DNA from 4 places in the Chromohalobacter sp. 48-RD10 genome. Region 3 is predicted to be linked to each of the others. Evidence: predicted binding sites of a transcription regulator. Region 3 holds the regulator's gene; each other region holds the start of a gene.

Region 1 (7,196 bases), on a different contig from region 3:
TATTCCTGACGGTAGGCGAGCGTCATGGCCGGGTCGATGCCCACCAATGGTACGCCGAAGTCGGCGAGCGTCTTGAGCCGTCTCGCCTGGGCCGTGGCGGTCTTTTCGAACGCGCCCAGGAAGCCTTGCACGTGAAGCGGCTTGCCGTTGGCGCGAAAGGGCGCCACGAAAACGCGAATGTCCAGCCGCGAGAGCAGCTCGACGATATCCATCACCAGCTTGGCCTCGAAGTGGCTGGTGAACGCATCCTGAACGATGACTACGCTGCGCGCCTTCTGGCGTTCGGTCAACAGGCCCAGCGCGGTGGGCGTGGCCTCGGCGATGCCCCAGGCCTTGAGTTGCTTGGCGAGACTCGCCCGAGACAGACGCGGGGTATCGACCATGCCCAGCGGCCCGGCGAGCAGGCGCTCTGCCAGGCGTGTGTTCAGCAGCGCGTTATACGCAGGTGCCACTGGCTTGAGATAGGGTACGAAGAATTCCAGCGAGCCGATCAGATAGTCGCGTGGCGGACGCAGGTAGCGATTGTGATAGAGCTCGAGGAACTGCGAGCGAAACTCGGGGACATTGACCTTGATCGGGCACTGGCCGGCGCAGGACTTGCACGCCAGGCAACCGGCCATGGCGTCATACACCTCATGGGAGATATCTTCTTTCCCGCGTCGCTTGCGAAGAGTATTGCGCAGGCGACGCGGAAAGGCCTTGGTGGCGCCCCAGAGGCCTTCGGCTTGCTTCTGGCGTGATTCCTCGATGACATCGATGCCGGCCTGATCCTGCAAGCGCAGCCATTCGCGCATCAAACTGGCGCGCCCCTTGGGTGAGTGCACGCGTTCGCGGGTAGCCTTCCACGAGGGGCACATGGCGTCATCGGGATCGTAGTTGTAGCAGGCGCCGTTGCCGTTGCAATAGACTGCACTGGCATAGTGCTGCCAGACCCGCTCGTCGATCTGGCGGTCGCTTTGCCCTCGAGTCGGCACGCCGTCGATGGTCAGCAGACCGGGATCGACCCACTTGACCGGCTCTGCCTCGGGAGCAACGGCTTCATCGGAAGCGGCCCCTTGCGAAGGCGCTGTGGACCCTTCCGTGGGCGCTACATTTGCCTTCCCTGGCAAATGACCTTCGCTACGTCCCGCTTCCGACGCATTGTCATCGGCCACGATGGGGTCGCTGTCGTCGGGAGGGATAGCTGTACCGGCGTCTTCGGATCGGATGAAAAGCGGCGTAGCGATCTTTCCCGGATTGAGCTGATTATGTGGGTCGAACGCTGCTTTGAGACGCTGCAGGCTGGGATACAGCTCACCGAAGAACTGGGGCGCGTATTCCGAACGCACGCCCTTGCCGTGCTCGCCCCACAGCAGGCCGTGATAGCGCTGGGTCAGAGCGGCGACCTGGTCGGAAATCTCGCGGATCAGGGCTTCCTGCGCCGGGTCTTTCATGTCGATGGCCGGGCGTACGTGCAGCACGCCTGCATCGACATGGCCGAACATGCCGTATTCCAGTCCGTGAGCGTCGAGCAGGGCGCGGAACTCGGCGATGTAATCGGCCAGATGCTCGGGTGGTACGGCGGTATCCTCGACGAAGGGAATCGGGCGCTTTTCGCCCTTGGCGTTACCGAGCAGGCCCACCGCGCGCTTGCGCATGGCGTAGACACGACCGATCGCCTCGCGGCCCTCGGCCAGGGTATAGCCCAGACGCTCGACCTGGGTATCGGTGCCGAGGTGCGTACAGAAGGCCTCGACACGTGCTGCCAGGCGTTCGGGGTCGTCGTCGTTGAACTCGATCAGGTTAATGCCGTGGATATCCTCGCCTTCGGCGGGGAAGAACTCGGCCACGCCGTTCCAGACAAAGTCCTCCATGGCCAGCGCCAGCACCTTGTCGTCGACCGTCTCGATGGAGGTTGGACGCGCCTGCGTCTGGGTCGATGAAGAGGCGCCGCTCATCAGCGCCTTGGCGTCGCGCAGGGCGTCCATGAAGCCCCGGTAGCGGACGTTGACTAGTGTCGAGTGCGCCGGGATGGGCAGCACGTTGAGTGTCGCCTCGGCGAGGAATCCCAGTGTGCCTTCCGCGCCGCACAGCACGCTGTTGAGGTCGAAGTCGCCGTTGTCACGATACAGGTGCGCCAGGTCGTAACCCGTCAGGCAGCGGTTGAGCGGCGGAAACGTGGCCGCGATCAACGCACCTTGCGTGTCGGCGATCTCGTGGGCGGTGCGATGCGCCTCGCCGATGCGGTCGTCGCGCGCGCAGGTCTGCGTTAGCGACTCGTCGTTCAGCGGCTGGCTATGCAGGCGTTCGCCACCCAGCAGCAGCATGTCCAGCGCCAGCACATGATCGCGGGTCTTGCCGTATTCGCAGCTGCCCTGGCCGCTGGCATCGGTGGCAATCATACCGCCAATGGTCGCGCGGTTGGAGGTCGACAGATCCGGGGCGAAGAACAGGCCATGCGGCTTGAGGGCAGCGTTGAGCTGATCCTTGACCACGCCGGCCTGGACGCGCACGCGGCGGTTTTCCACGTCGATCTCGAGGATCTGGTTCATGTGCCGTGATACGTCGACCACCAGACCATCGGTAAGCGACTGACCGTTGGTGCCGGTGCCGCCGCCGCGTGGGGCGAGCACGATGGCCTGAAACTCCTCGCGCCCGGCGAGGCGTGCCAGACAGGCGAGATCCTCGGCATCGCGCGGATACAACACGGCCTGCGGCAGGCGCTGATAGATGGAATTGTCGGTGGCCATCACCGTGCGATTGGCGTAGTCCGGGGCGATTTCGCCACTGAAACCGGCCTGGTCGAGCGCATCGAGGAAGCGTAGGTAGGGCGTGGCGGCGCGTTTCGGGGTATCCAAGGGTGCGATCATGAAGTCTCAAGCTATCGGTCAGCGCCGGGCGACGGTTTCTGCGACCGTCTGGCCGTGCGGCGTCGTCGGGACGATACAGTCTGGGGATATTGAGGATACTTTACTGCAGCCTGCCGCGTGACGCATCCCGCCAGTTCGCTCGAGAAGGTGGGGAGCGTGGTGAATGGCGTGGCTTTTCCCTACAATGTGGGCCTATTCACGTGGCTTCATTATTTCTTTTCGACGGATAAGATCCATGCTCGATCCTAAATTGTTGCGCAGCGACCCGGCATTGGTCGCCGAACGACTGGCCCGTCGCGGCTTTACTCTCGACACGGCGCACCTCGAGACGCTGGAATCGCAGCGCCGCGAGCTGCAGACCGAGACTGAACGCCTGCAGAACGAGCGCAATACGCGCTCCAAGGCGATCGGCCAGGCCAAGGCATCGGGCGAAGACATCCAGCCACTGCTCGACGAGGTCAGTGACCTGGGCGAGCGCCTCGACGCGGCGAAAGCACGTCTCGCCGAGGTGCAGGCGCAGTGGGACGCGTTTGCGTCGGCGCTGCCCAATCTTCCCCACGACAGTGTGCCCCAGGGGTTGGATGAAGCCGACAATGTCGAGCTGAATCGGTGGGGAACGCCGGGCACGTACGACTTCGAGGTGCGCGATCATGTCGATCTGGGCGCCAAGTTCGGCTACCTCGACTTCGAGATGGCGGCCAAGTTGACCGGCTCGCGGTTCGCCGTCATGCGCGGTCCCATCGCGCGTCTGCATCGTGCGCTGGCGCAGTTCATGCTCGACAAGCAGACCCGCGAGCACGGTTACGAGGAATGCTACGTTCCCTATATCGTCAATGACGACTCGCTCACCGGCACGGGGCAATTGCCCAAGTTCGGCGAAGACCTGTTCAAGCTGGAAGGGGAGAACGACTATTACTTGATCCCCACCGCCGAAGTGCCGCTGACCAACATGGCGCGCGAGCAGATCTTCACCCCGGCTGAATTGCCCTTGAAGCTGACGGCGCATACGCCGTGCTTTCGCAGCGAGGCCGGCGCCTATGGACGCGATACCCGTGGTATGATTCGCCAGCACCAGTTCGACAAGGTCGAGATGGTGCAAATCGTCGAGCCGGAAACCAGCTATGACGCGCTGGAGGCCATGCGTGGACATGCCGAGGCCATCCTTCAGGCGCTCGAGCTGCCGTATCGCGTGGTCACCCTATGTGCCGGTGACATGGGTTTTGGCGCCACCAAGACTTATGACCTGGAAGTCTGGCTGCCGAGCCAGGAAACGTATCGCGAGATTTCTTCGATCTCCAACTGCGAGGATTTTCAGGCGCGTCGCATGCAGGCCCGCGTACGTCATCCCGAGCAGAAGAAGCCGCAGCTCGTGCACACGCTCAATGGCTCTGGCCTGGCGGTAGGCCGCTGCCTGCTGGCGGTGCTCGAAAACTACCAACAAGCCGATAGTGCGGTGGTGATTCCCCAGGCGCTGCGTGCCTACATGGACGGCGTCGAGCGGATCAACGCCTGACGTCGTCTTGAGCATGCCATTGCCGTACGCGGGCAATGGTATGCCTCGTCACTTGGTTATAACCTTCCAACCAGACGTTCCTTCCTGCGGATAGTCTAGACCCTTATCTTTCTGGCTATATAATTTCGTTTTTTAAGTCGATTCGGGAATAAAAGACGCCATGCCTGCATCTCCCCATGACGCCACATCACGTCAACCGAGCGCCACGCCCGGTTCTGGGCATGTCGCTTTGGTAGGCGCCGGCCCCGGCGATCCCGAACTCCTGACGCTCAAGGCGCTACGCCTTTTGCAGCAAGCCGACATGGTGCTGCACGACCGGCTGGTCAGCGATGAAATCATGGCGTTGGCCAATCCCGAGGCGCGACGGCTTTATGTCGGCAAGGCACGTTCCTCACATAGCGTGCCCCAGGAAGGCATCAACCAGGCACTGGTCGATTGGGCGTGTGCCGGTCATCGCGTGGTGCGACTCAAGGGCGGCGATCCGTTCATATTCGGGCGCGGCGGCGAGGAGCTGGAAACCCTGGCCCAGGCGGGCATTGCCTTCGAGGTGGTGCCGGGCATCACGGCGGCGAGCGGCTGCGCCGCCTATGCGGGGATTCCGTTGACCCATCGCGATCATGCCCAGTCGGTGCGTTTCGTGACCGGGCATCTCAAAAACGGTGGCTGCGGTCTCGAATGGCCGACGCTGGCGCGCCCCGGGCAGACGTTGGTGTTCTACATGGGGCTGGGGACGTTGGCGACCATTCGTCACGAACTGCAGGCGCATGGATTGCCGAGCCGGACGCCACTGGCGTTGATCGAGCAGGGCACCACGGCGCGCCAACGTGTGCATGTAGGCACGCTGGAGACGCTCCCCGCGTCAATGCTGGCGGCCATTGACGCAGGCGATATCCGCCCGCCGACATTGATCGTGGTCGGCGATGTCGTCTCCCTACACGGCACGTTGGACTGGTTCGTGCCCGATGCCGCGACCAGCCAAGGCTGGCAAGACGGTAAGCATCCCACGCCACTGGGTAACGCCTCCAGCGTTTGATTCCAACCGTCTTCCTGCCTTCTTCAAGTGTCTACTCGATCACCGAACGTAGCATTCGATTTCTCTCTTAGTTTCTGAAGTTTTGCACTTAATTGGTGCTTTTGAGACTTTCAAGACCTTCCTGTTGGTGCATGCATATTGTCTAGCTGCGCTAAAACAGTGCGTAAAAGCGCATGCCGTCCCTTTTGTATACTTCTTAACCTCTTGTTTTTTAGGTGTTTTTAAATCTGGTGCACGAGATTGGCACATGCCTTGCGACATGTCGTGTAGACGCCATCGTGCGTCGTCGCTGGATAACACGACAACAGCGTGAGTCGCGCTGCATAACAATCAGATCCGCAAGGAGTCATTCGTGAACAAGATCTCCACTACCACTGCATTGTTGCTGTCAATGGGTATCGCGTTGCCGGCCGCTGCTCAGGAAGACGACACCATCAGGGTCGGCATCCTGCACTCGCTCTCCGGCACCATGGCCATCAGCGAGTCGACGCTGAAAGATGAAATGCTGATGCTCATCGAAGAGCAGAACGAGAAAGGCGGACTGCTGGGCAAGAAGCTCGAGCCCGTGGTGATGGACCCGGCGTCGGATTGGTCGCGGTACGCCGAGCAGGCACGCGATATGCTGACCGGCGACGATCAGGTCGACGTGATCTTCGGCGGTTGGACGTCGGCGTCGCGCAAGGCGGTGTTGCCGGTAGTCGAGGAAGAAAACGGCCTGCTGTTCTATCCGGTTCAATACGAGGGTGAGGAGTCTTCCGAAAACATCTTCTACACCGGTGCGGCGCCCAATCAGCAGGCGATTCCCGCCGTCGATTACCTGAGAAGCCAGGGCGTGGAGCGCTGGGCGCTGCTGGGCACCGACTACGTTTATCCACGCACCACCAACAAGATTCTCGAGGCGTATCTCAAGGACCATGGCGTCGCGGATGAAGACATCATGGTCAATTACACGCCGTTCGGGTTCAGCAACTGGCAGTCGATCGTCTCTGACGTCGCCGACTTCGGCAGCCAGGGCAAGAAGACCGCCGTGGTCTCGACCATCAACGGTGATGCCAACGTGCCGTTCTATACCGAGCTTTCCAACCAGGGCATCAGCGCTTCCGATATTCCGGTCGTTGCCTTCTCGGTGGGCGAGCAGGAACTCAGCGGCATCGATACCGGGCCGTTGGTGGGCCACATGGCGGCCTGGAACTACTTCATGAGCGTCGATAGCGACGCCAACTATGACTTCATCGACAACTGGGTCGAATTCACCGGCGACGACATGGCGGTGACCAACGATCCCATGGAAGCGCATTACATCGGCTTCAACATGTGGCTGGAAGCGGTGCGTGAAGCCGGCACGGCGGACGTGGATGCAGTCAAGGATTCGATTATCGGCGTCACGGTGCCCAACCTCTCCGGCGGCTCCTCGGCGATGATGCCCAATCACCACATTACTAAGCCGGTGATGATCGGCGAAATCCAGGATGACGGCCAGTTCAGCGTGGTCTGGGAAACCTCGGGCAACGTCGCGGGCGATGCCTGGTCCGACTATCTCCCGGAATCGCAGAACCTGATCAGCGACTGGCGCGCGCCGCTGCGTTGCGGAAAGCTGAACGTCGAGTCGATGACCTGTGAGGACGGCGCCGGCGCCGAGTAAGCACGCTGACGGTGGGCGCGCATCGCCCACCGTTTCCTTACACGTCATGACGCCCTGAAGGACGGGGCGCTCCCGAATCGTGCGCCGCGACCGTCGCGGCGCGAGAAGGAATCCTTCGATGACGTCAACTCACGCGACGAATGTTCAACCAAAAAGCGT
Region 2 (7,196 bases), on a different contig from region 3:
CACTTGTTGAGACCCTTCATCTCGATCATCGGCGTTTCGCCGTGAGAGGTAGCAGTCGCTTGGCTCATGATGCAGTTCCTTGGCGTTATCGTTATTGGTTTAGTCGTTATGATTCAGTCCGTGTGGCCAGTCTGTAGGCGCTTCTCGATGTACTGGCTATAACGCGACATACTGAAACAAAATACCCAGAATACTAGGGCAGCAAACACGTACCCTTCAGTGGCAAAGCCCAGCCAATCACTATCGGTCAGGCCCGCTCGGATGATCGCCAGCAGATCGAACAGCCCGATGATCAAGACCAACGAGGTATCCTTGAACAGCGCAATGAAGGTATTGACGATCCCCGGGATGACCAGCTTCAAGGCCTGAGGCAACACGATCAGCCCCATGCGATGCCAGTACCCGAGCCCCAGCGCCTTACCCGCTTCATCCTGCCCACTGGGAATGGCCTGTAGCCCGCCTCGTATGACTTCCGCCATGTAGGCACTCCAGAACAGCATGATCCCCACCAGCGCACGCAGGAGCTTATCGAACTCGACTTCGGTCGGTACAAACAGCGGTAACATCACCGAGGCCATGAACAGCACGGTGATCAAGGGGACGCCACGCCAAAACTCGATGAAGACGACGCTCACGGCCCTGACCAGCGGCATGTTCGAACGCCGCCCCAAGGCCAGCACGATACCGATCGGTAACGAGCCGACGATACCGATCGTGGCCACGGTCAGGGTCAGCATCAGCCCGCCCCAGTTACGGGTCGAGACGTGCATTAGCCCGAAGTGGCCACCCAGAAGCAAGACATACGCCGCTACCGGAAAGCCGATCACTGCGATGATCGCGGCCCAGCGTTTGCCCGGAATCCTGGGAATCGCTAACCAGGCAAGCAGTCCTGCCATCAACGCAAAGACGATATCCACCCGCCAGCGCGCGGCCTCAGGGTAGAAGCCATAGATGATCGACTCGAACCGTGCGCTGATGAATACCCAGCAGGCGCCTTCGCCACTGCACGCCTGACGCGAGTCGCCAAGCCAGTCGGCCTGTATCAAGGCCCATTGCACTAAAGGCCACAATGCCCATAGCAATACGCTAATGGTGATCACCGATACCACGCTATTGAGGGGACCGTTAAACAGGTTGCGCTGTAGCCACTTCACGACGCCCCGATGCGCATTCGGTGGACGCCGCGCTTCAATCATCACATCACGCATGGATTCACCGGCCATCTCAACGCTCCTTGAGCAACGTACGCGCGTTATAAACATTCATCAGTGCCGATACCACCAGGCTGATCACCAGATACACGGCCATCGTCATGGCCACGATCTCGATGGCCTGCCCGGTCTGATTGAGAGTCGTGCCCGAGAAGACAGCCACCAAGTCGGGATAACCAATCGCCGTGGCCAACGAAGAGTTCTTGATGAGATTCAGATACTGGCTCGTCAGTTGCGGCACGATGACGCGCATCGCCTGGGGAATCACCACCTTGCGCAAGGTAATACCGCCCGGCAGGCTCAGCGCATTGGCCGCCTCGACCTGCCCCCCAGGGACCGACTGGATGCCCGAGCGCACGATCTCGGCGATAAAGGACGCGGTATAAATCGACAATGCCAACCATAAAGCGACCAGCTCGGGCAGGACTCTCACCCCACCGCTGAAGTTGAAGCCTGTCAGCTCGGGAATGGACCATTCGAGCGGCGCCCCCGTGAGCAGGAACACCAATAGCGGCATGCCAATGATCAAGCCCGCGCCCAGCCAATAGATCGGCAAGGCCTTGCCGGTACGAACCTGGCGGCGCTTCGCGCAGATGCCCAGCGCAATCGCCGCCACGATGCCCACAAGCAAGGCCCAAGGCGTCGCCGCGAAACCGCTGAGGGGCTGCGGGTCGGGAATGACCAATCCGCGCACGTTGATAAAGACGATTTCCAGCAGACTGAGACTTTGGCGAGGACTGGGCAGTGCCTGCAGCACCGCGAAATACCAGAACAGGATCTGGACCAGCAGAGGGATGTTACGAAAGATTTCCACATAGGCAGTCGCTAGGCGCGCTAACAACCAGTTCGACGACAGCCTGGCAATCCCCACCGCGAAGCCAATGATCGTCGCCATCACGATACCTAAGGCCGAGACCAGCAAGGTATTGAGCAAACCAACGAAAAAGGTACGCCCATAGGTACTGTCGCCGGAATACTCGATCAACGTCTGCGGAATGGAGAAGCCCGCGCGCTCATCGAGAAAACCAAACCCTGTGGAGATTCCTCTTGCTTCGAGGTTAGCCATCGTATTGACGACGATAAAACCAATTAACGCCGCTAACGCCGCTAATAACACACCTTGTAGTACATAGGCACGAAACGTCGGATTACGCCACAACGCAACCCGATCGCCGGAAGGAGAACGCGACATGTCGATCCTCTAATACGCTGACACAAGAAGACACCCCGCAGGTCATGCGGGGTGCTATCATCGAGTACTTGACAAACCGTATCAGCGGACCGGCGGCGCGTAGAGGATACCACCCTCGTTCCACAGGGCGTTCATACCCCGCTGGATTTTCAGAGGTGAATCCTCACCTACCGTTCTAGAGAAGACTTCTCCGTAGTTGCCGACTTCCTTGATGATGTTGTACGCCCAGTCGTTGGAAAGGCCGAGTTGCTCACCATAGTTGCCGTCCTGACCCAGCAGGCGTGCCACCCCGGGATTGGGCGGGTTATCGCGCATTTCATCGACGTTGTCGCTGTTCACGCCCATCTCTTCGGCGTTGACCATCGCGAAGATGGACCACTGCACGATATCCAGCCACTGATCGTCGCCCTGGCGGACCACCGGTCCCAGCGGCTCCTTGGAAATCAGTGTCTCGAGAATCTCGACACTATCCGGCTCGGGAAGCTGCAAACGCAGTGCACTCAACTGAGAGGTATCGGAGGTCAGCACGTCGCAACGCCCGTGAGCAAACCCTTGGGCGGTCTGATCCGGCGTGTCGAACGTCACGGTATTGATATCGATATCGCGCGAGGGGAAGTAATCGGCCAGGTTCAATTCGTGGGTGGTGCCGGACTGGATACAGATGGAAGCACCATCAAGGTCTTCCAGGCTTTCGATGCCCAGGTCCTTGTTCACCATGAAGCCTTGACCGTCGTAAAACGTCGTCGTGGTGAAGTTCAGGCCGAGGGAGTTGTCACGCGTTGCCGTCCAGGTCGTGTTGCGCGACAGCACGTCGATTTCCCCCGACTGCAGCGCGGTAAAACGCTCCTTCGCGGTCAAGGGTGTAAATTCGACTTTCTCGGGATCGCCAAAGATAGCGGCGGCGATGCCGCGACAGGTTTCCACATCGAGCCCTTGCCACTTGCCATCGGCATCTGGTGCCGAGAATCCCGCCAGCCCGACGTTCACCCCGCAGTTGAGGGAGCCACGTTCCTTTACATCATCGAGCGTCGCCGCTTGGGAGGCCGTTGCCAGTCCTCCCAGCAGTAGTGCGGCGGGGAGGGCAACCATGAACTTGTTGTTGTACAGCATGCAGAAGCTCCTTGCGTTATTGTGATGGCTTGTTCGAGAGCCACTTTCAACATTAGCAAGGAGCCTGCCAATCTAGCCAATATACCTAAGTCACATGCCTTTAGCGTTTTTCACATGTTGCACATCACACCGATAATGCACGACGCATGAACGGCGGCAGTGCCAATGCACCACGATGGGTCTCGACGCTGTAGTACTCGAGCGGGAATTCCACCGCAGCGGCAGCGGTCTCGCGAAAGCGCGTCACGTCGTTACTCTTGCCGGCCAGCGTGACACTCCACCAGCCCGAGGGATAGACCGGCTGCGGAAACGGCAGCGTGGCAACACTATCGAAGCCGGCGCGCTGCATGTCGGCACGCAACTCGCGAATGATCGAGCCCGTGTGATAAAGCGGTGATTCACTCTGCTGCACCAGCACACCACCGTCGGCCAACAGGCGGTGACAACGCGCCAGGAAGTCGGCCTCGAAAAGTCCTTCCGCCGGGCCCACGGGGTCGGTGGAGTCGATAATCATGACGTCGACGCTGCCTGCCGGCGCGTTTTCCACCCATTTGACGCCATCCTCGAACTTGAGCGTGGCACGCGGGTCGTCGTTGGACGCCGTCAGTTCGGGAAAGTAACGCTGCGAGGCCCGGGTAACCTCTTCGTCGATGTCGATCTGCACGACGTCCTCAACGCCCGGATGCTTGAGCACCTCGCACAACGTGCCACAGTCACCGCCGCCGATGATCACCACGCGTTTGGGCGCAGTGTGCGCGAACAGCGCTGGATGCGCGATCATCTCGTGATAGAGGAAGTTGTCGCGCGTGCTGAGCATCACGCAGCCGTCGAGTACCATCAAATTACCGTAGGTCTCGGTGGCGTAGACTTCCAGATGCTGATAGGGGCTTTGTACCTCGTGCAACTTGTCCGTGATCATGAGTGAGAAGGCACTGCCGTGGCTGTCGAACACTTCAGTGAACCAGCCCTGGTCGAGACGCTCGGTCATGGGAACCCTCGTAATCGCTATCGTCAAAGCCCCTTCGAGAGGCCAAAATCGCATTCATGGAAAGTTGCGCAACATAGCCTATCCGCGCGCGACAAGAAAGCGCCTGGGCAGCAGCCAATGACAGGCCCCTACCGCAGCGAGTGCTCCCAGCGTATTGGCCAGCACATCGGCCCAATCGGCACCGCTGCGTCCCGGCACGCCCAGTTGCAAGCCTTCAACGAGGAGACCATAACCGACAGCCAGGCCCAGCGCCGTCACCGCGCGTAGGCCTCCCAGGCGCAGTAGCGCTGCCAGCCCTGCATAGGCGATGAAGTGGTTGAACTTGTCCCAGGGCAGGTCCTGGGGCATCTCCGCGCCGGGCGTCAGACTGCCCCAGGCGATCACGGCAACGCTGACGCCGGCCAGCACCAGGCACGACCAGCGAAGAGAGCGAAGGGAAACAGGCATGGCTTACACTCCTTGTGGCGGATGGCTATGTTATGGCCGGTAGTCATGGACGGCATCCCATCAAGGTGAGCGGCAAGCCCAGCCGCCGACAGGTCGTTTCGTCCAGGTGCAATACCCAGCTCGCACGCGCTTGTTGCGACCAATCGGTCACCGGTGCCAGATGATGGCGCCAGCGTCCGACGACATGATAGACGCCATCGCGCCATCCACGCGGCAACCAACGCAACGCCGCCAGGCCGCGCCAGGGCCACTGAAGTCCTTGGGCCAGACGCCACAACGCGTCGCTGTCGCGATGCAACTCTCCCTCGCGCACCAGCCAGACGCTATCGAGCTGACTCGGGTCAGCTCCGAAGTGTTCGCCCAGACGCCGTGCCGGCGCTTCGTGCAGGCTCGCCAGGTACACCGGCACCCGTGCGTGGCGCAGCACGAAATGCGCCGCGCGCCGACACATCGGGCACTCGGCATCGAGCACGAGCAGCAGCACGCCTTCAGCCATGGTAACGCGGGCTGAACTCATGCAGCGCGTCTATAAAAGCGGCAACATGATCGGGATCAGTAAATTGGCTGACGCCGTGGCCCAGGTTGAAGACATGGCCCGGCCCACTGCCATAGCTGGCCAGAATGCGCGCCACTTCATCGCGAATCGCCTGAGGCGGGGCGAACAGCACGTTGGGGTCGAGATTGCCCTGCAACGCCACGCGGTCACCCACGCGGGCCCGCGCATCGCTCAGTTCGGTGGTCCAGTCCAGGCCCACGGCATCGGCGCCGCTATCAGCGATGGTTTCCAGCCACTGACCGCCCTGCTTGGTGAACAGGACCACCGGCACGTGCCGCCCCTCGTGCTCGCGGATCAGCCCCTCGACGATGCGCGACATGTAAGCCAGAGAGAACTCACGATACGCCGGCGTCGATAGCACCCCACCCCAGGTGTCGAAGATCTGCACGATCTGAGCACCGGCACGGATCTGGGCGTTGAGATAGTCGGTCACCGAACGCGCCAGCTTGTCGAGCAACGCATGCATCGCCGCCGGGTCGCCATACATCAACGCCTTGGCGTGCCGGAAATCTTTGCTCGAGCCGCCTTCGATCATATAGGTGGCCAGTGTCCAGGGACTGCCTGTAAAGCCGATCAGCGGTACGCTACCCGCCAGTTCGTGGCGAATGGTGCGTACCGCGTTCATCACATAGTCAAGGTCGCGCTCGGCATCGGGCACGCGTAGCGCGGCGACATCCTCGGCACTGCGCACCGTCTTGCGAAATTTGGGGCCTTCTCCCGTCTCGAAGTACAGCCCCAGGTCCATGGCATCCGGGATCGTGAGAATATCGGAAAACAGGATCGCCGCATCAAGCGAGTAGCGCTCCAGTGGCTGCATGGTCACCTCGCACGCCAACTCGGCGTTGCGGCACAGGTCCATGAAGCTTCCGGCTTGGCCACGCGTTTCGCGATACTCGGGGAGATAACGGCCCGCCTGGCGCATCATCCACACCGGCGTACGGTCTACCGGTTGGCGCGCCAGGGCACGCAGCAGGCGGTCGTTTTGCAAAGGCATGACGGCTCCATACATCGATTTTGCCCACTATTGTAACGAATACCGCGCTCGGCGACTTGATTCACGGTGACGCATCCCCATTTAGTAGCCTGCTGGCAACGTATTTTCCCGTAGTGACCGCGCACGGCACTCACGGGATGAGCCCCGCGTCACGGCCTGCTAGAATACTCGCCCCGGACGCTTTCCCTTTCCGCACCGTAATGTGCATCACCGAGGTTCATCGTGACGATTCGCTTCATCGCCGCCTCTCAACTGCCTACTCCTTGGGCCACCTTCACCATGCATGGCTTCGAGGACGAGGCGACAGGCAAGGAACATATTGCCTTGACTCTGGGCGATGTCTCGACACCCGAGCCCGTGTTAGGGCGCGTGCACTCGGAGTGCCTGACGGGAGACGCCCTGTTCTCGATGCGCTGCGATTGCGGCTACCAATTGCAGGAGGCGCTCAAGCGCATCGCCGACGAAGGGCGCGGCGTGCTGCTCTACTTACGCCAGGAAGGTCGTGGCATCGGTCTGCTCAACAAGATCCGCGCCTATCATCTCCAGGATCAAGGCTTCGACACCGTGGAGGCCAACGAGCACCTCGGCTTCGGCGCCGACATGCGCCGCTATGACCTCTGTGTGCCCATGCTCGACCACCTGGGCGTACAAGCGCTCAAGTTGATGACTAATAATCCACGCAAGGTCGATGCCCTGAC
Region 3 (7,196 bases):
TGATATACACGTAATCGGCGATGGAAAGCGTCTCCTTGATATCGTGCGAGACGATGACCGCAGTAAGCCCCAACGCTTGATTGACCGTCTTGATCAGTTGCACCAGAACGCCCATTGAAATCGGGTCCTGGCCGACGAAAGGCTCGTCGTAAAGCACCAGTTCGGGATCGAGCGCCACCGCACGCGCTAGCGCCACGCGCCGAGCCATGCCGCCGGACAGCTCCGCCGGCGGCAAGTCGTGCGCACCGCGCAAGCCCACCGCCTGAAGCTTCATCAGCACGATATCGCGTACCATGGCCTCCGGCAGGTCGGTATGCACGCGCAGTGGGAAGGCCACGTTCTCGAAAACGCTCAGGTCCGAAAACAGCGCGCCGCTCTGGAACAGCATGCCCATGCGCCGCCGCATCCGAAACAACGCACGGCGAGACAAGCCATGCACATCCTCTCCATCGATGCACACACGTCCCGCATCCGGCACTAGCTGACCACCGATCAACTTGAGCAACGTCGTCTTGCCCGTACCGCTAGGGCCCATGACCGCAGTAATCTTGCCTTTGGGAATACGCAGATCGACGCCACGAAAGATGTCATTCTCGCCCCGCGAAAAATGCAATCCCTCGACGTCGACCAGGGTCGTGTCAGTCACGTAACGCTCATCCACGTCTCGATAATTATCGAACATTGTATCCTAACTCTAGCGATCACCTCCAGCCTCGCCTTGCAACAATCTCGGCGAGTGCGTTTAATGAGCGCCTCAATTCGCTCGTCGCTCCCCGGAAGTCGGCGAGGCTTGAGCCCAAGGCCGCGAAGGGCAACAATCACCACCATGAACACTGTTACCGAGCAAGATTACCGCGCTAGCGCGCGACGCACGCTGACACTCGAATCGCAGGCCATCGCCGCTTTGATCGAACGCCTTGACGAGGCCTTCGACCACGCCTGTCGCCTGCTTCTAGCCTGCGAAGGACGTGTCGTCGTCACCGGCATGGGCAAATCCGGGCACGTCGCCCGCAAGATCGCGGCGACACTGGCTAGCACCGGCACACCCGCCTTCTTCGTCCACCCCGGCGAGGCCAGCCACGGCGACATGGGCATGATCACACCCCGTGACGTCGTCCTGGCCCTCTCCAACTCGGGCGAGACGGCCGAGATCACGGCGCTATTGCCACTTCTCAAACGCATGGGCGCCCCACTGGTCAGCATGACCGGGCGTCCCGGCTCGACCCTATCGCGTCACGCCGAAGCACATCTGGATACCGCCGTTGCCCGTGAGGCTTGCCCGCTCGACCTCGCGCCGACCACCTCGACGACCGCTGCGCTGGCCATGGGCGACGCCCTCGCGGTGGCCCTGCTCGAGGCACGCGGATTCACCGCCGAAGACTTCGCCCTGTCACACCCCGGCGGTAGCCTAGGACGACGCCTGCTGCTCAAGGTCGAAGATCTCATGCATCATGGCGAGCGCCTGCCACGTGTCGCACTGGGTAGCCCGCTACGCGACGCTCTGCTGGAAATTACCCGCCAGGGCCTGGGCTTTACCTGCGTGGTCGATAACGCCGGGCATCTAGCCGGCATTTATACTGATGGCGACCTGCGGCGCACGCTCGACCAACACGACGACCTTCGCCGTCTGCGCGTCGATGACGTCATGACCCATGGCGGCAAGACAATCCGGCCGGATCTACTCGCCGCCGAGGCCGTCAAGGTCATGGAAGACAATCGTATCACGGCACTTGCCGTGGTCGACGACGACGGACGACCGATCGGCGCGCTGCACATGCACGACTTATTGGTCAGCGGCGTCATTTGAGGAGCCCCATGACATATTCCGACGATTGGCGCGACAAGGCACGCCGCATCCGACTCCTGGCCCTGGATGTGGACGGCGTACTCACCGACGGCACGCTACACTTGCAAAGCGATGGCCAGGAAACCAAGAGCTTCAACATTCTCGACGGTCTCGGCATCAAGCTACTGCAGCAAAGCGGCATCGCAGTGGCATTGATCACCGGGCGTGAGTCGCCCATGGTCAGCCGGCGTGCCGAGGCGCTTGGCATCGCACACGTCGTACAAGGTCGCGAGGATAAGCTAGCCGCGCTCAACACCCTGTGCGAACAGCTCGGCCTACCACTGGACGAGATCGCCTATTGTGGCGACGATTTGCCCGACCTGGCCGCGATTCGCGCCGCAGGACTCGGACTGAGCGTGAACAATGCGCCGGATTACGTCCGTGCGCACGCCGACTGGATTCCCGCGCGCTCGGGCGGCCAAGGCGCGGTGCGTGAAATTTGCGATGCCTTGCTGAGCTGCCAGGGACGGTGGGACGTTTGCCTCGCACCCTATCTCGATGGCCAAGGATGAAGCGCGTCATGCCGACTTTTCTGTCTTCTCGCAAATGGGCACGGCTGGGGCTATTGCTGATACTAGTGGTCCTTGGTATCGGCCTGGCCATCGTCGAACAACGCGATGCTTCTTCTCCTGGCCCGGTCCCCAGCGATGACGCAGGCGAGCCCGATTACTACTTAGAAGGCGTCACCATGACGCGCTTCAACGCGCAAGGCACCCCCCACCAGACGCTTGAATCGCCGCGCCTCGTGCATACCCCTGTCGACGATGTCATTCGCGCCGACTCACCGAAGGCCAAGGTGCGTGACGAGGCGGGACGTAAGTGGGACATCTCCGGCGACAAGGGAAGCCTGGGGCCGCAACGCGATCTACTCACCCTGACCGGGAATGCCCGGCTCGTACAACCCGAGCAGGGCTGGCGTCTCGACACCGACGTGCTGTACTACAAGTCCAGCGAGGGCCACGCCTGGAGTGACACCGAGGCCGTATTGCGGCAGCATGAACAGCGCGTGCGCGGCAATCGCTTCGACGCCTGGATCGACACCAATCAAGCGCGTCTGAGCGGTGATGTGCGAGGCCACCATCCACAGCTTGCCGAGGACGAATCATGATGACACGACCATTGACGATGGCACTGGCATGCGCCGCGCTGGGACTCGCCAGCCACACGGCGCTAGCGCTGGATAGCGATGCCAGCCAGCCTATCGAGATCGTCGCCGATCAGCTGGATCTCGACGACAACGCCGGCACCGCGGTCTATACCGGCGATGTCGATATGCAGCAAGGTAGTATGCAACTGACGGCCGCGCGCGTGAAGATCGAACGCAACGCGCAGGGCGAAGTCTCCACGGTCACCGCCCATGGCGGGGGTGGCGAACGCGCCTATCTCGAGCAAAAGCCAGCGCCGGACGAGCCGGTGGCCAAGGGCTGGGGCGATACGGTGATCTATCATGCCGCCCAGCGTCGCGTGGAACTCATCGACAATGCCGAGCTACACCAGGCCCGGGATACCTTCAATGGCGCCTATGTCGAATACTTCCTCGACCGCCGCCAGGTACAGGCTCGCTCCGACGATGACGGCGATGGCGACCAGCGCGTTCGCATGACGCTGACGCCCCGCGATAGCGAGCAGTGACGTGTTTAGTGATTCACTCACCCCAGTTAGGTAGGACCCGACGCCCATGAAGACCCTGAGTGCCGCCAACCTCGCCAAGAGCTACAAGGGCCGCCGCGTGGTGCATGACATCAGCCTGACCATACGTCAGGGCAGCATTGTCGGACTTCTCGGCCCTAATGGCGCCGGCAAGACTACCTCGTTCTACATGATTGTCGGACTGGTAGGCGCCGATGCCGGCAGCGTGCACATCGACGAGCGCAACCTGTCACATGCGGCCATGCACGAACGCGCCCGCGCCGGTATCGGTTACCTGCCCCAGGAAGCGTCGATCTTTCGCAAACTCTCGGTCGCCGACAACATCATGGCAATTCTCGAGACGCGCCGCGATCTCGACAAGGCCGCGCGCAAGGCACAGCTCGAGCGCCTCCTGGAGGAGTTTCACGTCACCCACATTCGTGACAACCCTGGCATGAGCCTGTCCGGGGGCGAACGTCGTCGCGTCGAGATCGCCCGCGCCCTGGCCACCGAGCCCGCCTTCATCCTTCTCGACGAGCCCTTCGCCGGGGTCGACCCGATCTCCGTTGGCGAGATAAAGAGCATCATCCGCCAATTGCGTGATCGTGATATCGGTGTCTTGATCACCGACCACAACGTACGCGAAACCCTGGATATCTGTGACAACGCCTATATCGTCGGCGACGGTCAGATCATCGCCGAAGGACATGCAGAGGCCATTCTCGCCAACCAGAAAGTGCGTGACGTCTACCTCGGCCATGAGTTCAGATTGTAAACGCAAACTGCTGGAACCGCTGCACGCTTATATAAATGGCATGATTGTTGCTTTCATTCTTGCAAGTAGCGTCGTCGCGAGATAACGTACGAGAACCGTTTCAGGAAGCGACGATCGATTCTCCATGTCCATGAAACCTACCTTGCAGCTTCGCGTCGGCACGCAGCTGACGATGACGCCCCAGTTACAGCAGGCCATTCAGCTCTTGCAGCTTTCAACGCTGGATTTGCGACAGGAGATTCAGCAAGCGCTGGACTCCAATCCTATGCTGGAGCTCGAGGAGGACTTCGAAGAACGCGAGGTCAGCGAAACGCAGCAGGAAGATGATTGGGCAAGCGACATCCCCGAGAACCTGTCGCTGGATAGCGAATGGAGTGATACCTACCAGGATTCAGGCCCCTCACTGACGGGGGGTGGCGGTAGCGAGGAAGGCCCCGATATAGAGCGCAATACCGCGCATACCAGTCTTCACGACCATCTGGCCTGGCAACTCGCCATGGCCGACATGACGCCGCGCGAACATGATATTGCCGAAGGCCTGATCGATGCCATGGGGGCCGACGGTTATCTCACCCTGCCCCTGGACGAGCTTGTTGACGGTTTGCGCGGCCAAGGCCTTTCGGGGCTCAAGGTGGGCGATGTCGAACACGTCATGATGCGCGTACAACAGTTCGATCCCACTGGGGTAGGCGCCCGCGACCTACGCGAGTGTCTGTTGCTGCAACTCGGCGCCCTCCCTGAAGACATGCCGCTGATAACCCAGGCCAAGCGGCTGGTACGCCAGTTCCTCGCAGCTCTCGCAGGCAACGACCGCAAGTTGCTCAAGCGACGCTTGCGCCTCGACGATGAAGAGCTCGACCACGTCATCGCCCTCATTCGGTCCCTCGACCCGCGCCCCGGCCTCGCCTTCGAGGACAGCAGCAACGATTATGTCATTCCCGACCTCATCGCGCGGCGCATCCGACAGGATTGGCGCATCGAGCTCAATCCCGAGGCCCTGCCCCGCGTACGTATCCAACCGGATTACGCTGCACTCATCAAGCGCGCCGACAAGAGCGACGACAACACCTTCCTCAAGCAGCATCTACAAGAAGCCAAATGGCTGCTCAAGAGCCTTTCGAGCCGTAACGACACCTTGCTGCGCGTGGGCCAAGAGATCATGGCACGCCAATTCGACTTCCTCGAACGCGGCGAGGAAGCCATGAAACCGTTGATCCTGGCAGATATCGCCGACGCGGTAGACATGCACGAGTCGACCATCTCCCGCGTGACCACGCAGAAATTCATTCATACGCCTCGCGGCGTCTTTGAGCTCAAGTATTTCTTTTCCAGCCACGTCGGGGGGCAAGGCGAAACCGACGCCCATTCCAGCACGGCAATTCGTGCACGCTTGAAGAAATTGATTGGCGACGAGCCACCACGCAAGCCTCTATCCGACAGCAAGCTCGTCGACCTCCTGGCTCAGGACAGCATTCCGGTCGCACGACGCACCGTCGCCAAGTACCGTGAAGCGATGGGTATACCTTCCTCCAGCGAGCGCAAGCGACTCGCCTGAACGCGGGCAGTTTGCACGTATCGGCCACGCTGCGTAGACTCGCTGCGGTCTTCGTTAGCCAGCCTTGATCCAGGGCTATGCAGCGCTCTAAAAAGGGTTACAATCGAAGTGCCAACCGATGGAATAGGAGCGTGCCATGCAAGCCAATATCACCGGTCACCACATCGAATTGACCGATGCTCTACGCGACTACGTCAATGAAAAGCTCGCGCGTCTGGAACGCCACTACGACAACATCACTACCGTCCAGGTCACGTTATCCATCGAGAAGGAACGCCACCTGGCTGCATGCACGCTTCATGCCGCAGGCGCGGACCTGCACGCCGATACACAAAGCGACGACATGTACGCCGCTATCGACGCCCTAACCGACAAGCTCGACCGTCAGCTCGTCAAACACAAGGAAAAGGTGCAGGCACGCGCTCAGGGCGCCGGTGCCCGTTAATTCGCCATGATATTGGAAAGCATCCTACCCCCCGAACGCGCACTCTTCGGCGTTGCCGGGGGGAGCAAGAAGCGTGTGCTGGAATTTTTCAGCACCTTCATCGCGCAGAACACACCCAGCCTCGATAGCCAGGAAGTGTTCGGACGTCTCATCGGCCGCGAACGATTGGGCAGCACCGGTATCGGTAATGGTGTCGCTATCCCGCATTCGCGCAATCCGCATTGCAAGGAGCCGATTGCCGGTTTTCTACGCCTGCAGGAGCCCATCGACTTCGATGCCACCGATGGCGACCCCGTCGACCTGATCTTCGTTCTGCTGGTTCCAGAAGAAGCCGACGATGCCCATCTGTCGTTGCTTGCCCAGGTTGCCGCCATCATGAACGATAGCGCCATTCGCACCAAACTACGCCAGGCACAGACTCAACGACAGCTCTACGACACTCTGATCGAGGCCATCCGCCAGCACGACACCAGCGCAAACTGACATCCGCGCATACTGATACTCGCGCAACACAAGGGGCGCTCATGCAGCTCGTGATCATCAGCGGCCGTTCCGGCTCCGGCAAATCGATTGCCCTCCAAGCACTCGAGGATCTCGGCTACTACGCGATCGACAACCTGCCGGCCAGTCTCATGGCACCCCTGATCGATGAGCTACGTGAAGGCCCGCCGTCACGCACGCATATCGCGGTCAGTATCGACGCACGCAATCTTCCCGATGCCCTGAGACGCTTCCCGGTGCTGCTCGAAGAGATCCGCGCCCGAGGCATTCAGTGCCAGGTCGTTTATTTGACCGCCGACTCGCGCATACTACTGGAACGCTACTCGGCGACGCGCCGTCGTCATCCGCTGACGCGAACCAGTGAAATGACGCTCGCCGAGGCCATCGAACAGGAACAAGCCTACCTTTCGTCGATTCGCGATATCGCCGATCTGGTCATCGACAC
Region 4 (7,196 bases), on a different contig from region 3:
TCGCCGCCATGTTCGACAACGCCGAGGTCGTCGACTTCCTGCTGGCGCAAGACGCCGATCCTCATGCCACCGACAGCCGAGGCATGACGGCGAGCGAACTCGCTTCGGCGCTGGGCGCGACGCAGACGCCCGCGATGCTCGACGCCGTGTAAGCGCCTCTTCGCCACAATCGCCTGGAAACGACAATGCCCCTGAGAGCAGGGGCATGGCGAGTTCAGAGGCTGCTTCAGCCGGCTGGCTGAGTGCGCTTACACCGCGTCCTTGCCGGTCTCGCCGGTGCGGATACGGATGACCTGTTCGAGCGGCGAGACGAAGATCTTGCCGTCGCCAATCTTGCCGGTGTTGGACACCTGCGTGATGGCGTCGATCACCTTTTCGATCATGTCGTCGTCGACGGCGACCTCGAGCTTGACCTTGGGCAGGAAGTCGACCACGTATTCTGCCCCTCGATACAGCTCGGTATGCCCCTTCTGACGGCCAAAGCCCTTCACTTCCGTGACGGTAATCCCCTGAACGCCGATCTCGGACAACGACTCACGAACGTCGTCGAGCTTGAACGGCTTGATGATGGCGGTCACCAATTTCATCGTCTTTCTCCTCGCATCGTATATACGGGTGGCGCATACCACCCTCGATTATGCCCAACGATCATGCTTGCAAGCATACACCGCTGGTCGCGGGATTAAAAAAGGCCCCCGAAGGGGGCCAGGGGAGCACGCCAGCTCACTCGGTACTCCAGCAAGGTTTACGTCTTGCTGGAGGAAAACTCGGGGTAGGCTTCCAGGCCACATTCGGCCAAGTCGACCCCTTCGTATTCTTCTTCTTCGCTGACTCGGATACCCATCACGGCCTTGATGATCAACCATACGATCAGGCTGGCGATGAAGCACCACAGGAAGATGGCGAGGGCGCCGATGATCTGTGCACTGAAAGAGGCGCTGCTATTGGTGAGGGGCACCACCAGGACACCCCACAAGCCGGCCACACCGTGCGCGGAGATAGCCCCCACCGGATCGTCGATCTTGAGCTTGTCTAGAGTCACGATGGAAACAACCACCAGCAGCCCGCCGACGGCACCGATGAGCATGGCACCCAGACCCGTGGGTGACAGCGGATCGGCGGTGATTGCCACCAGGCCAGCGATAGCACCGTTGAGCGCCATGGTCAGGTCTGCCTTGCGGAACCAGATCTTGGCGAGAATCAACGCGGCGATCACCCCGCCTGCGGCGGCGGCATTGGTGTTGACCAGCACCTGCGCCATGTTATTGGCGGAATCGATGTTTGAGACCATCAGCTCGGAGCCACCGTTGAAGCCGAACCAGCCCATCCACAGAATGAAGGTCCCCAGCGTTGCCAGCGGCAGGTTGGCGCCAGGAATGGCGTAGATCGCGCCGTTCTTGCCGTACTTGCCCTTACGTGGGCCGAGTACCAGCACCCCGGCCAAGGCCGCGGCCGCCCCCGCCATATGGACGATGCCCGAGCCAGCGTAGTCGGAATAGCCCAGCTCGGCGAGCCAGCCGCCGCCCCAGGTCCAGTAACCGGACGTCGGGTAGATAATCGCGGTCATCACCACCGCGAAGGCCAGAAATGCCCAGAGTTTCATGCGTTCCGCCACGGCCCCGGAGACGATGGACATGGCAGTCGCCACGAACACCACCTGGAAGAAGAAATCGGCACGATTGGAATAATAGATATCGCCGTTGCTGCTCATCACTTGGCCGACGCTGTTTTCACCGCCAAGCAGGAAGCCCAGACTTGGCAGGAACCCGCCAGCGCCACTGGAATACATCAAGTGATAGCTGAACAGCAGATACATGGTGCAAGAGATGGCGAACAACATTACGTTCTTGGTCAGGATTTCCGCCGTATTCTTGGCGCGGACCAGGCCTGCTTCGAGCATGGCGAAGCCGGCGGCCATCCACATGACCAGCACGGCGCAGACCAGAAAGTAGAAAGTGTCGAGCGCGTACGATAGCTGCGTAATATCTTCAGTCATTTATTGTGTCTCCCTTCAGCCCTGGCCTTAAACGGCGTCGGCGCCGCGTTCACCTGTACGAATACGAATGACGTCTTCGAGCGGCGTGACGAATAGTTTGCCGTCGCCGATCTTGCCGCTGTTCGCGGCATTGCTGATCGCCTCCAGCACACCTTCCAATCGGTCTTCCTCCACGGCGATTTCTATTTTTACCTTGGGGAGGAAGTCCACGACGTATTCAGCGCCGCGATAGAGTTCCGTGTGACCCTTTTGGCGTCCAAAACCTTTCACTTCTGTGGCGGTGATCCCCTGGACGCCGTTGTCGGCCAGCGCCTCGCGGACATCGTCCAGCTTGAAAGGTTTGATGATGGCGGTAATGAGCTTCATGCCAGTTCTCCCGTTGTCGGCTTTCGCCTCTCGGGACGTACGCAGAAGCCATGCCATATTGGCTGTGTGCCATTAAAAACAGCTGTTTACGGAAAGATGTGGAAACTTCGCCGAGGGTAGTGCCCAAACATGGGCCGCTCGTCGCAAGGTTTTGGTGCGCAGTGCTGACGAGTCTGCACCAACATAGGGCATGCGTACTTCACCGGCCTTGCGTATGCTGTGGCGAGGAAGGAAACGTTCAATCCGAGGGAACTCTCATGGCGACACAAGACCTCTTCTCACGTCTCGCACAGCAAGTCGGCGACCGGCTCCAGGACGCCTCGCATGCGCCGGAAGATATCCAGCGCAGCGTTCAAGGCGTGATGCGCGGCGCCTTCGATCGCATGGAGCTGGTCTCGCGTGAAGACTTCGACATTCTGATGGAAGTGCTGCAGCGTACGCGTTCGCGTGTCGAATCGCTCGAGGCGCAGGTCGCGGCATTGGAAGCGGCGCTGGACGTGGGCCAGAGCGCCCCGGTGGCCGCCGCCGAAGGTGCCGAGCCGACGACCGAACACGACGCCAAGGACGACGCCGACGAGACGCGCACGTCTGATACCTCGCACAAGAACTGATCGTCGCCTGCTAACTGACGCCGTCTCGGCCCGTCGAGGCGGTCCCCTACCTTCCGCATCACGTGCGTTACTGTAGCCAATCAATTAGTGTATACGCATATTTTGATATTATCGGGAGGAGGCTGCATGGCGCTTGCCATCATCAATACGCGTGCCGGCTTGGGGCTGGAAGCGCCGGATGTGCTGGTCGAAGTACATCTCACCAACGGCCTCCCGGGATTGGCGATCGTCGGCCTGCCGGAGGCGGCGGTCAAAGAAAGCCGCGAGCGGGTGCGTAGCGCCCTGATCAACGCCGGTTTCGACTTTCCTACGCGGCGTATCACGCTCAATCTCGCCCCGGCGGATCTTCCCAAGGAGGGAGGGCGCTTCGATCTACCCATTGCGTTGGGCATTCTGGTGGCCTCGGGGCAGATTCCCGTCGAGGCTGTGGCAGGGTTGGAATGTCTGGGCGAGCTGGCACTGGATGGCAAGTTGCGTCCCGTGCGCGGGGTCTTGCCGGCGGCCCTGGAAGCGCGTCGTGCCGGGCGTGCTCTGCTTTTGCCCGAAAGCAACGCCGATGAAGCGGCGTTGGCCGGTGATCTGGACGTCCTCCCTGCCGCTGATCTGCCGCAGGTCGTCGCGCACTTGCTCAAGCAGGAGAAAATTGCACCGCACCAACTTGGTGAGCGACCTGCACCGCGCTTGGCCGAGCCTGACCTCGCCGAAGTGCGTGGCCAGCAGCAGGCCCGGCGGGCGTTGGAAGTCGCCGCCAGCGGTGGCCACAATCTTTTGTTCGCTGGCCCACCGGGTACCGGCAAGACCATGCTCGCCAGTCGATTACCCGGGATTTTGCCACCCCTCCAAGAAGATGAAGCGCTGGAAGTGGCCGCCGTGCGCTCGGTATGCGGCCTGCCGATCCTAGAACGCTGGGGGCAGCGCCCGTTTCGTACGCCGCATCACACCGCCAGCGGTGTAGCGTTGGTAGGCGGTGGCGGCAAGCCGCGTCCGGGAGAGATTTCCCTGGCGCATCACGGGGTGCTGTTTCTGGATGAATTGCCGGAGTTCGACCGGCGTGTGCTGGAGGTGTTACGTGAACCGCTGGAATCGGGGCAGATCGTCGTCTCGCGGGCGTTGATGCAGAGTTGCTTTCCCGCTCGCTTTCAGCTCGTCGCGGCCATGAACCCGTGCCCGTGCGGGCATCTCGGTGATCCGCGCAAAGCTTGTGTGTGCACACCGGCCCAGGTTCAACGTTACCAGGCACGTATCTCGGGCCCGTTGCTCGACCGTATCGATCTGCAGGTGGAAGTTCCCGCGTTACCCGCCGCGCAACTCACCGAGCAACGCAGCGGCGAAAGCTCCGAGGTCGTCCGCCAGCGTGTGCTCGCCGCCCGCCAACGCCAGGCCCAGCGCGGCGCGCTCAACGCTTATTTACCCAGCCGTACGCTGGAGAATCTCTGCGCACTGGATGGCCAGGAGCGCACCTGGCTGGCCGACGTGCTCAACCGCCTCAACCTCTCCGCCCGCGCCTACCATCGCGTGCTGCGCGTCGCCCTGACCCTCGCCGACCTCGCCGAGGAGCCCCGCCCCCGACAGCCCCAACTGATGGAAGCCATCGGCTATCGCCAGCTGGACCGGCTGATCGGCGGCAATGGGGGCGTTTAAGGGCTGGCGTCTTATGGCTCCAATGCCAGCTCCATATTGACGGAATCCTCGGTATGAGCCATCCTTAATGCCAAAGGAAGCGCAGACCGGTGTAAGCGCCCGCCCACCACGAAGGTGGTTCGCACCCAAGAGTGGAATATTCAAGAGGCTCCGGATTAAGAAAACGCCCCGCCTATGCGGGGCGTTTTCATGTGCCTACCGAGGCACCTTGATCGGTTTTCCCTGGTAGCGGTTCATCAGAATCACATGGAAACGAATCGGCTTTTTGTACTTGAGGGCGTTATAACGCTCATGGGCGCTGACGATGAACAAATTGAGATCAGCCCCCGATTTCCCTCCTTTCGTGATCAGGAAGAACACCGCATAGTCGAACTGGCGCCCATCCACGACTACCTCAATAGTGACGAACTCTTCTCGGCCTGTGTGGAGGCATCTTCGATCGCCTAAGGTCTCGATAATCCCTGGCAGCATCTTCGAAAGCTTCCACCGCTCCTGGCAGAAAGCTCGTCGTTCGCGGTTATCTGCATACCAGCCATCATCAGGTACTGCTGCTACGTCGTCTGGCGTCTTAGTAAAGCAATGAAGGCCAAAACTCACGCTGACCTTGAAGCGGTGTTCAGGATTGCTCCCTTTGGGAGGTACCACATACTCTGTTTCATATGGATGCAGGTGGTTGAGATCGAAGACCTCTCCCGCCATCTTATGCGGCCTCCACTGAACCCCAGCTTTTGGTTTCCCCATTACCCCCTCGCGATGCCATACATATGAGCGAAACCTATTGTAACGAATACTGAAGTGCCGTAGAGAGAAACAGTGGAGGCAGGGAAGGATTCAGATACCGGCTATCGTCAGTTGGACTGACTGATCGGCGGCAATGGAGGCGTTTAGTCGTCCGCGTCGTAGGAGGGAGCGTCGGCACCGGGGATGCCGTCGCGTATGCGCGCGGAGAAGTCGTCGGCGTTGCCTGCTTGTCGGGCGCGGGCGTTGATGTGGCCTTGGGCCTTGAGTGCGGAGAAGGGAGCGCCGGGGGCCAACGCGCCGACGTCGTGCACGTATTCGGGCAGGTAGCCGGATAGCAGCAGGCGGTAGTCGAAGGGCAGGCGGGGAACGATGCGTTTCATCATGGCGTAGACCAGCGTGGTGCAGTTGGAGGTCAGCGTGTTGTAGTAGCGCGGATCGCGTTGCAGTTCATGGGCCTCGTCGAGGTAGGCGCGAAACAGGTCTTGCATGACCGGCTTGGGCATCTGCACGCGATACAGATAGACGTCTTCGCCGCGCACATTGGTACGCACACGCACGATGTCGCGCTCGTCGGCGGCGATGATGCTGACTTCGTATTCCTTGAAGAAGCCGCCCAGGGTGGAAAAGGCTTCGCCGCGCTCCTTGCGGATTTCCACCGAAAACGTCAGGTAGCGCCCGTCCTCGAAGCCGAAGCTGACCAGCGTATGGGCGATGGCCGGCCCCATCCAGTAGGACACCAGCAGATCGACCGAACGCAGCTGATCCAGGTCGTAGTGGCGGTTTTCCCAACGCTCATCGAAATTCTGCGGCGTGCGCCAGTGGAAGTTGCGCACGTTATCTAGCGTGACGCGGTTGTCGTCTTTCTGCGTGCCGCTGACGATATGCGCGACATCCGGTGCCCAATCGCGCTCGGTAGCGGGTTGGATCGTCCACCACCAGACGCCGAGCACGAGGTACATGGCCAGGTAGCCGAGCAGGGCGCGCGCCGGCCAGCCCTTGAGGAAAAGCCCCACGCAGCACGCCAGCGCGACAACGATCCACAGTCCCGCCACGCCGTAACGCAGCACGGTAGGGCCGGGAAGGCGATACCACAGCGCCAGCACCGCCCAGCCGCTGCTGGCGACGATCAGCAGTGCCAGCACGCCGGCGATGAGCCAGTGCCATAGTGAGGCAAGCCAAGCAGTGCGTGCCATGCTCAGTGCTGTGCCTCGAGTGCGCGTTCCAGCGCGGCCAGTCGGCCAGGCTCAAGAGCGTCCTCGAGCGTGCTGATACGCAGCACGTGGCCTAGCGCGGGATGCGCGGGGCGATGTACGAGCGTACCGGCGTCGAGCAGTTCGCGATGGACGCGGGCGGTGAGTTCCGCCTCCGGCAGACGCACGGCGATGAAGTTGGTGGCGCTGGGGGGTATGTCGGCACCTAGCGTGCGCAGGTGCTCGGCCAGGGCTTCGCGGCGGGCGATCACGTCGCGTACGTGCTGCGCGGTCTCCTGAGGATGATCGAGCACGGTGTCGGCGGCGGCCAGCGCCAGCGACGACACCGCGTAATGGATGCGCACCTTGTGCATCACCTCGACCAGTCCCGGTTCGGCGATAGCGTAGCCGATCCGCAGTCCTGCCAGGCCATGCGCCTTGGAGAAAGTGCGTAGGCGCACCACGCCGGACCAGACCTCGCCTGCAGCGGGAGCATCGGCATCATCGCGGAAGTCGTGATAGGCCTCGTCGAGCAGCAGTGTGCAGTCCTCTGGCAGGGCGTCGCGCAGTGCCAATACATCGGCGTCGCGGTGCAGGTGGCCGCTGGGATTGTCGGGATTGGCCAGATACACCACGCGGGCGTTATCGCGC

Evidence for each region. Region 3 encodes sigma-54, which starts transcription at its own class of promoters, with help from an activator protein. Its sites were predicted from a motif close to TGGCACNNNNNTTGCTNT; they were not measured.
Region 1: a site for sigma-54 is predicted at 5,637-5,654, ahead of urtA (urea ABC transporter substrate-binding protein). Genes of this name have one in related genera too.
Region 2: a site for sigma-54 is predicted at 3,566-3,583, ahead of OP496_RS15215 (amino acid ABC transporter substrate-binding protein). Genes of this name have one in related genera too.
Region 4: a site for sigma-54 is predicted at 2,401-2,418, ahead of OP496_RS05650 (P-II family nitrogen regulator). Genes of this name have one in related genera too.

The regions. Positions count from the first base shown of each region.
Region 1 covers NZ_JARANX010000012.1:54,297-61,492, forward strand. Annotated here, with positions in the region: gene OP496_RS12650 (FAD-binding and (Fe-S)-binding domain-containing protein) at 1-2,849, opposite strand, end outside; gene serS (serine--tRNA ligase) at 3,085-4,362, shown strand; gene cobA (uroporphyrinogen-III C-methyltransferase) at 4,523-5,395, shown strand; gene urtA (urea ABC transporter substrate-binding protein) at 5,787-7,037, shown strand; gene urtB (urea ABC transporter permease subunit UrtB) at 7,156-7,196, shown strand, end outside.
Region 2 covers NZ_JARANX010000026.1:2,291-9,486, forward strand. Annotated here, with positions in the region: gene OP496_RS15200 (amino acid ABC transporter ATP-binding protein) at 1-68, opposite strand, end outside; gene OP496_RS15205 (amino acid ABC transporter permease) at 114-1,223, opposite strand; gene OP496_RS15210 (amino acid ABC transporter permease) at 1,225-2,403, opposite strand; gene OP496_RS15215 (amino acid ABC transporter substrate-binding protein) at 2,485-3,513, opposite strand; gene speE (polyamine aminopropyltransferase) at 3,638-4,501, opposite strand; gene OP496_RS15225 (VanZ family protein) at 4,580-4,948, opposite strand; gene OP496_RS15230 (DUF393 domain-containing protein) at 4,992-5,465, opposite strand; gene hemE (uroporphyrinogen decarboxylase) at 5,437-6,498, opposite strand; gene ribA (GTP cyclohydrolase II) at 6,721-7,196, shown strand, end outside.
Region 3 covers NZ_JARANX010000002.1:384,976-392,171, forward strand. Annotated here, with positions in the region: gene OP496_RS04715 (ATP-binding cassette domain-containing protein) at 1-646, opposite strand, end outside; gene OP496_RS04720 (KpsF/GutQ family sugar-phosphate isomerase) at 827-1,807, shown strand; gene OP496_RS04725 (HAD hydrolase family protein) at 1,816-2,358, shown strand; gene lptC (LPS export ABC transporter periplasmic protein LptC) at 2,367-2,954, shown strand; gene lptA (lipopolysaccharide transport periplasmic protein LptA) at 2,951-3,478, shown strand; gene lptB (LPS export ABC transporter ATP-binding protein) at 3,525-4,250, shown strand; gene OP496_RS04745 (RNA polymerase factor sigma-54) at 4,375-5,805, shown strand; gene raiA (ribosome-associated translation inhibitor RaiA) at 5,942-6,250, shown strand; gene ptsN (PTS IIA-like nitrogen regulatory protein PtsN) at 6,257-6,733, shown strand; gene rapZ (RNase adapter RapZ) at 6,775-7,196, shown strand, end outside.
Region 4 covers NZ_JARANX010000003.1:151,279-158,474, forward strand. Annotated here, with positions in the region: gene OP496_RS05635 (ankyrin repeat domain-containing protein) at 1-152, shown strand, start outside; gene glnK (P-II family nitrogen regulator) at 249-587, opposite strand; gene OP496_RS05645 (ammonium transporter) at 746-1,996, opposite strand; gene OP496_RS05650 (P-II family nitrogen regulator) at 2,024-2,362, opposite strand; gene OP496_RS05655 (accessory factor UbiK family protein) at 2,620-2,973, shown strand; gene OP496_RS05660 (YifB family Mg chelatase-like AAA ATPase) at 3,100-4,614, shown strand; gene OP496_RS05665 (hypothetical protein) at 4,810-5,313, opposite strand; gene OP496_RS05670 (DUF4105 domain-containing protein) at 5,499-6,548, opposite strand; gene OP496_RS05675 (aminotransferase class I/II-fold pyridoxal phosphate-dependent enzyme) at 6,551-7,196, opposite strand, start outside.